2 linked regions of the Azotobacter salinestris genome follow. The protein of the gene in region 2 interacts with the protein of the main gene of each other region in a pairwise test. Links are inferred from orthologs where the notes say so. Each region holds a gene or a part of one and is shown on either strand. Other genes may lie near its edges. The genes, in order: hypB and GCU53_RS07940.

Region 1 (3,130 bases), 1.2 Mb from region 2 along the record:
GACCACCACGGGTGCATGGCCCAGGGCATTGATCACCGAGTCGTCGCAGCGGTTGAGGATCTCGCGGTCGTGCAGCAGCCAGAGGTCGGCGATGCCGGCGAGCTTCTCGCGCGCCTCGCCGTTGCCGGTGATCAGCGGCTCGCCGCTCAGGTTGGCGCTGGTCATCACCAGTACCAGGTCCTGGGGCGCGGCGGTCCAGGCCGTGCCGGCCGGCCGCCCGGCGGCCTCGTGGAACAGCAGCCAGTGCAGCGGGCTGTGCGGCAGCATCACGCCGAGCCAGGCGAGATCCGGCGCCACTTCGGCGGCGAGCAAGCCATCGGTGGCGGGCCGCCTGCGCAGCAGCACCACCGGCGCGGCCGGGCCGGTCAGCTCGTCCAGGCCGCTCGCGTTCAGCTCGACCAAGGCTTCCAGCGAAGCCGGGTTGGCGGCCATCAGCGCGAAGGGCTTGCCCGGGCGGCGCTTGCGCCGGCGCAGTTCGGCCACCGCCTTGGCATTGCGCGCATCGCAGGCCAGGTGGAAGCCGCCGACCCCGCGCAGGGCGACAACTTCGCCGCGGCGCAGGGCTGCCAGCGCCAGGGCGACGGGATCTCCGGGCAGGCGCCGGCCCTCGCCGTCCTCGCACCACAGCCGTGGGCCGCAGGCCGGGCAGGCGATCGGCTGGGCGTGGAAGCGCCGGTCGACCGGATCTTGGTACTCGCGCCGGCAGTCCGGGCAGAGTTCGAAACCGGCCAGGCTGGTCTGCGCGCGGTCGTAGGGCAGACGACGGATCAGGCTGTAGCGCGGGCCGCAGTGGGTGCAGTTGATGAAGGGATGGCGCCAGCGGCGGCTTTGCGGATCGCAGAGTTCTTCCAGGCAGGCCGGGCAGACCGCGGCATCCGGCGGCGGTGCCAGCGCCCCGCTCCTCTCGTCGCGGCTCGCTGCGATGGCGAAGCCGGAAAAGCGCGCCCCGCCGGGCAGCGCCGTGCGCTCGAGGGCATCGAGGCGCGCCAGCGGCGGCAGCTCGGCGGGCAGGCGGCGCTCGAATTCGGCGAGCACCGCCGGTGGGCCCTGCAGGTCGATGCGCACGCCCTCGCCGGTGTTGCACACCTCGCCGGCCAGGCCGAGCGCGGTGGCCAGACGGTGCACGCCGGGGCGCATGCCGACCCCCTGCACCCGGCCGCGCAGCAGCAGGCGCACGCCCGCTTCCGCCGGCTGATTCAGAGCAGCGCCTCCAGGGCCTGCGCCTGGGCCCTGAGGGCGTCGATCCGGGCGCGCAGGCGGGCGCCGCGCTGGCGCTCGATCCAGGCCAGCCAGTCGTCCATGCCCTCGCCGCTGCGCGCCGAGACGCGGATCACCTCGATGTCCGGGTTGACCCGCCGGGCGTAGGCGATGCAGGCCTCGACGTCGAAGTCCAGGTGCGGCAGCAGGTCGGTCTTGTTGAGCAGCATGAGGTCGGCGGCGTGGAACATGTCCGGGTACTTGAGCGGCTTGTCCTCGCCCTCGGTGACCGAGAGGATCGCCACCTTGTGCGCCTCGCCCAGGTCGAAGGCCGCCGGGCAGACCAGGTTGCCGACGTTCTCGATGAACAGCAGGCCGCCTTCGAGGTCGTCCAGCCGCGCCAGGGCGTGGCCGACCATGTGCGCATCCAGGTGGCAGCCCTTGCCGGTGTTGACCTGCACCGCCGGCACGCCGGTGGCGCGGATGCGCGCGGCGTCGTGGTCGGTCTGCTGGTCGCCCTCGATCACCGCCAGCGGCCGGCGCCGGCCGAGCAGCTCGATGGTTTTGGTGAGCAGGGTGGTCTTGCCCGAGCCGGGGCTGGACACCAGGTTGAGGACGAACAGCGACAGGGCGTCGAAGCGCGCGCGGTTCTCGGCGGCGTAGCGGTCGTTCTTGCCGAGGATGTCCTGCTCGATCTGCACCATGCGGCTCTGGCTGAGGCCCGGCGCGTGGGCGCGGGCCGGGCCCTGGCCGAAGTGCAGGTTCAAACCCTCGACCACCAGCGGCGCGGCCTCGGCCGGTGCTGGGCGGCGCACGAAAACGTGCTCGTGGTGGGAATAGCCATGATCATGGGGGTGAGTGTGGGGGTGGGCATGGTCATGCCCGTGATGATGGTGCTCGCCCTCGATCCGGGTTTCGCCCTCGGCGCAGCCGCAAACGGTACACATGCTTATTCTACCTCCAGTTCCTTGACCCGCAGCTCGTCGCCCTGGGTGACCTGCAATCGGTAACTGCCGCACTGCGGGCAGGCGTCGTAGCGTCGGCGGATCGCCACGCTGGCGTTGCAGCCGAGGCACCAGGCGCGCCCCGGCAGCTCGACGATCTCCAGGCGCGCGCCCTCGGCGAGACTGCCGCGGGTCACCGCCTCGAAGCAGAAGCGCAGCGACTCGACCTCGACCGCGGCCAGCGGGCCGATCTCCAGCCACACCGCCTTGACCCGCTCGAAGCGCTGCGCCGCGGCCTGCTCCTCCAGCAGCTGGACGATGCCCTCGGCGATCGACATCTCATGCATGAATGATCTTCACCTCGAACGCGACGCAGGGATCGAGCGCAAGGATCAGCTCGCGCAGCAGCGCCTCGCAATCTCCTTCGGCCACCCGCACGCCGCACAGCCGGCGGCGCAGCGGGCCGTCGGCATGGAAATTCCAGTCGGTCGGCGCCAGCAGCTGCCAGGCGCCGACCGTCCCCTCGTCCAGACACACCCGGTGCAGCAGAGCGCCGCGGGCGGTCTGCGCCAGGCCGACGCCCTCCCCCGCCTGCAGCCCGGCCACCGCCGGCGGCAGCGGCGGCTGCTGCTGCAGCGAGTCTATCGCCTGCGCCGTGCGCCGCAGCAGCGCGCCGACGTGCTGCTCGATCTGCGCGGCGGCCGTCGCCTGCATCCCGGCGATGGCGGCCGGGCCGGTGATTCGCGGCGCACCGGCGATTTCCGCCCGGACGTCGCCCGCACGCAGCTGCGTCAGCAGTGCCGGCAGATTCGCCGGATCGACGCTTTCCGGCAGCGCTCCGCCGAGCGCGACCGCTTGCCAGGGCTTCAGCCGCGCGCCCAGCCAGTCGACCGGTGCCGGCAACTGCAGAGCGGTCCAGGCGGCGACCAGCGCGGCCAGGGTCTCCTCCAGCTGCGGATCGGCCGGCTGCGGCTCAGCGCGAAAGGCGC
Region 2 (3,098 bases):
AGGAACAGGAGCTCGACCTCGACCCCCTGATCGGCATCCTGCGCGCCTATCGCCAGCAGGGTTTTCGCACCGCCATCGACGACTTCGGCGCCGGCTACGCCGGGCTCAACCTGCTGGCCGACTTCCAGCCGGACCTGATCAAGCTGGACATGGCGCTGATTCGCGACATCGACCGCGACAGCGTGCGCCAGGTCCTGGTCGAGGGTCTGCTCGCGATCAGCCGGCGCCTGGGGATCACGGTGATCGCCGAGGGCGTGGAGACGCCGGGCGAACTCGAGGCCCTGCGCGGTCTGGGGATCGAGCTGTTCCAGGGCTACCTGTTCGCCAGACCGGCCTTCGAGGCCCTGCCGCCAGTCCGCTTTCCGGACGTCTGAGGGACGCCGGCCGGGTTTTCAGCGACCGGCGCGCTGCGGGAAATAACCGATGACACGCCCTAGACTGCGAGCCAGGTCATCTCAACGAGGAGCGCTTGCATGGGCATGCTCAGCGAATTCAAGGCCTTCGCCGTCAAGGGCAACGTGGTCGACATGGCGGTGGGGATCATCATCGGCGCGGCCTTCGGCAAGATCGTCTCGTCCTTCGTCGGGGACTTGATCATGCCGCCGCTCGGCCTGCTGATCGGCGGAGTGGACTTCTCCGACCTGGCCATCACCCTCAAGCAGGCCCGGGGCGATGCGCCCGCGGTGGTGCTGGCCTACGGCCGGTTCCTCCAGACGGTGATCGACTTTGTGATCATCGCCTTCGCCATCTTCATCGGCGTCAAGGCACTCAACAAGCTCAAGCGCAAGGAGGCGGCGGCGCCGAGCCTGCCGCCGGCACCGACCCGCGACCAGCAGCTGCTCGAGGAGATCCGCAACCTGCTCAAGGCGCAGAACCGCTCCTGATCAGCCGAGGGCCTTCTCGATCGCCTGCAGCAGCGCCGGGGCGTCCGGCGCGGTGCGCGGCGAGAAGCGCGCCAGCACGCGGCCGTCGCGGCCCACCAGGAACTTCTCGAAATTCCAGGTGATGTCGCCGGGGAACTCGGCGTCCTCCCCCGCCAGCAAGCGGTACAGGGGGTGGCGCTCGGGACCGTTGACCTCGAGCTTGGCCGCCAGGGGGAAGGTCACACCGTAATTGAGGGTGCAGAACTCGCGGATCTGCGCCTCATCGCCCGGCTCCTGAGCGGCGAACTGGTTGCACGGCAGGCCGAGCACGCTGAAACCACGGTCGCGGTACTGCAGCTGGAGCCTCTCCAGGCTCGCGTACTGAGGCGTCAGGCCGCATTTCGAGGCGACGTTGACCACCAGCACCACCTTGTCGCGGAACTGCGCCAGCGGCAGGTCCTGGCTGTCCAGTCCGCGCAAGGCCAGATCATGGAACGCACTCATCTCTCGACTCCCCTGCTTGCCAAGAGAAAAGGCGCCAAACGGCGCCCTTTCGAGGTGTCACGCACGGCCGGCGGGCCGGCTTCAGTGGTGGTGGCCACCCTCGCCATGGATATGGCCGTGGGCGATTTCCTCCGGATGGGCTTCGCGCACGCCGACCACCTTGACCTGGAAGTTCAGGCGCTGACCGGCCAGGGGGTGGTTGCCGTCGACGGTCACGTCGTCGCCTTCCAGGTGGCGGATGGTGACGATCTGCATGCCGCCGTCCGGCGCGGAGGCGTGGAACTGCATGCCCACCGCCAGCTCGTCGACGCCTTCGAACATGGCGCGGTTGAGGGTGGCGACCAGCTCGGGGCTGTACTCGCCGTAGGCCTCTTCCGGCTCGATGGAAACCTTCAGCTCGTCCCCGGCCTGCTTGCCTTCCAGCGCCTTCTCCAGGCCGACGATGATGTTTCCGGCCCCATGCAGATAGACCAGCGGCGCACCGCCGGCAGAACTGTCGATCACCTCACCGGCATCGTTGGTCAGGGTATAGTCGATGGAGACAGCCTTGTTGGCGGCGATCAGCATGAGCGAACAACCTTTTGCAAAAGAAGAATGAAGTTCCCAGTGTAACCGTCACCTCGCGGGAAAGCGAACCGGGCGAGGACGAGCGGGCCGGGACGCCGCGCCTGACCGGCTTCCGCCAGGACGCGGACGGCCACTGGGTGGCGCTGCTGTCCTGCGGGCATACCCAGCATCTGCGTCACCAGCCGCCCTGGCAGAACCGCCCTTGGGTACTCAATCCGGAACATCGCCGGCGCCTCATCGGTCAACCCTTTTCCTGCGGCTGGTGCCGGAAGGAACGATCCCGGGAGGACTGATGGCCACACGCAACATACTGGTGCTCAACTGCGGCAGCTCGTCGCTCAAGTTCGCCCTGATCAGCCAGGCCCACGCCATGCCCCTGCTCGCCGGCCAGGCCGAGCGCCTGAACAGCCCGCAGGCGCTGCTGCACTGCTGGCAGGCCGCGAGCATCCGCCACCAGCGCGAGCTGCCCGGCGCCGACCACCGCGCCGCGCTCGAAGCGCTGTTGCCGCTGGTCGAGGAGGCCTGCGAGGGCCGCCTGCACGGCATCGGCCACCGGGTGGTGCACGGCGGCGAGCAATTCACCCAATCCTGTCTGATCGACGCGCGGGCGCTCGCGGCGATCCGCGCCATGGTGCCGCTGGCGCCGCTGCACAACCCGCAGAACCTGCTCGGCATCGAGACGGCCATGCAGCTGTTCCCCGGCCTGCCGCAGGTCGCGGTGTTCGATACCGCCTTCCACCAGAGCATGCCCGAGCACGCCTTTCGCTACGCCATTCCGGACTACCTCTACCGCGAGCATGGCGTGCGCCGCTACGGCTTCCACGGCACCAGCCACCACTACGTCGGCCGGCGCGCCGCGGAGCTCGCCGGCCTGTCCCCCGGCGACAGCAGCTGGCTGAGCGCACACCTGGGCAACGGCTGCTCGACCTGCGCCATCGTCGACGGCCAGAGCCGCGACACCAGCATGGGCCTGACCCCGCTGGAAGGCCTGGTTATGGGCACCCGCAGCGGCGACGTCGACCCCAACCTGTATGGCCACCTGGCCCGCGTGCTGGGCTGGAGCCTCGAGGAGATCGACCACCTGCTGAACAGCGAGAGCGGCCTGCTCGGCCTGTCCGGGCTTTCCAACGACATGCGCAGCCTGGAGCAGGCGCGTGCCCGGGG

The links.
Region 1: the proteins of GCU53_RS07940 (region 2) and hypB interact in binary tests that used the Escherichia coli proteins (3 or more experiments, as listed by UniProt). The link is inferred for Azotobacter salinestris from one-to-one orthologs.

The regions. Positions count from the first base shown.
Region 1 is NZ_CP045302.1:2,903,160-2,906,289, reverse strand. What follows is about bases 171-2,992. They hold hypB (hydrogenase nickel incorporation protein HypB), read right to left. Parts: upstream 2,145-2,992; coding sequence 1,197-2,144; downstream 171-1,196. Other genes in these bases: GCU53_RS13525 (nickel-dependent hydrogenase large subunit), read right to left, coding at 2,481-2,992; hypA (hydrogenase maturation nickel metallochaperone HypA), read right to left, coding at 2,147-2,488; hypF (carbamoyltransferase HypF), read right to left, coding at 171-1,176. Outside these bases: more of hypF, read right to left, coding at 1-170; more of GCU53_RS13525, read right to left, coding at 2,993-3,130. UniProt on the Escherichia coli protein: Involved in the maturation of [NiFe] hydrogenases. Required for nickel insertion into the metal center of the hydrogenase. Exhibits a low intrinsic GTPase activity, which is essential for nickel insertion.
Region 2 is NZ_CP045302.1:1,676,211-1,679,308, forward strand. The notes cover bases 192-2,981. They hold GCU53_RS07940 (FKBP-type peptidyl-prolyl cis-trans isomerase), read right to left. Parts: upstream 1,935-2,981; coding sequence 1,449-1,934; downstream 192-1,448. Other genes in these bases: GCU53_RS07925 (EAL domain-containing protein), read left to right, coding at 192-374; mscL (large-conductance mechanosensitive channel protein MscL), read left to right, coding at 474-884; GCU53_RS07935 (glutathione peroxidase), read right to left, coding at 885-1,367; GCU53_RS07945 (DUF3565 domain-containing protein), read left to right, coding at 1,949-2,227; GCU53_RS07950 (acetate kinase), read left to right, coding at 2,227-2,981. In the rest of the region: more of GCU53_RS07925, read left to right, coding at 1-191; more of GCU53_RS07950, read left to right, coding at 2,982-3,098. UniProt on the Escherichia coli protein: Folding helper with both chaperone and peptidyl-prolyl cis-trans isomerase (PPIase) activities. Chaperone activity prevents aggregation of unfolded or partially folded proteins and promotes their correct folding.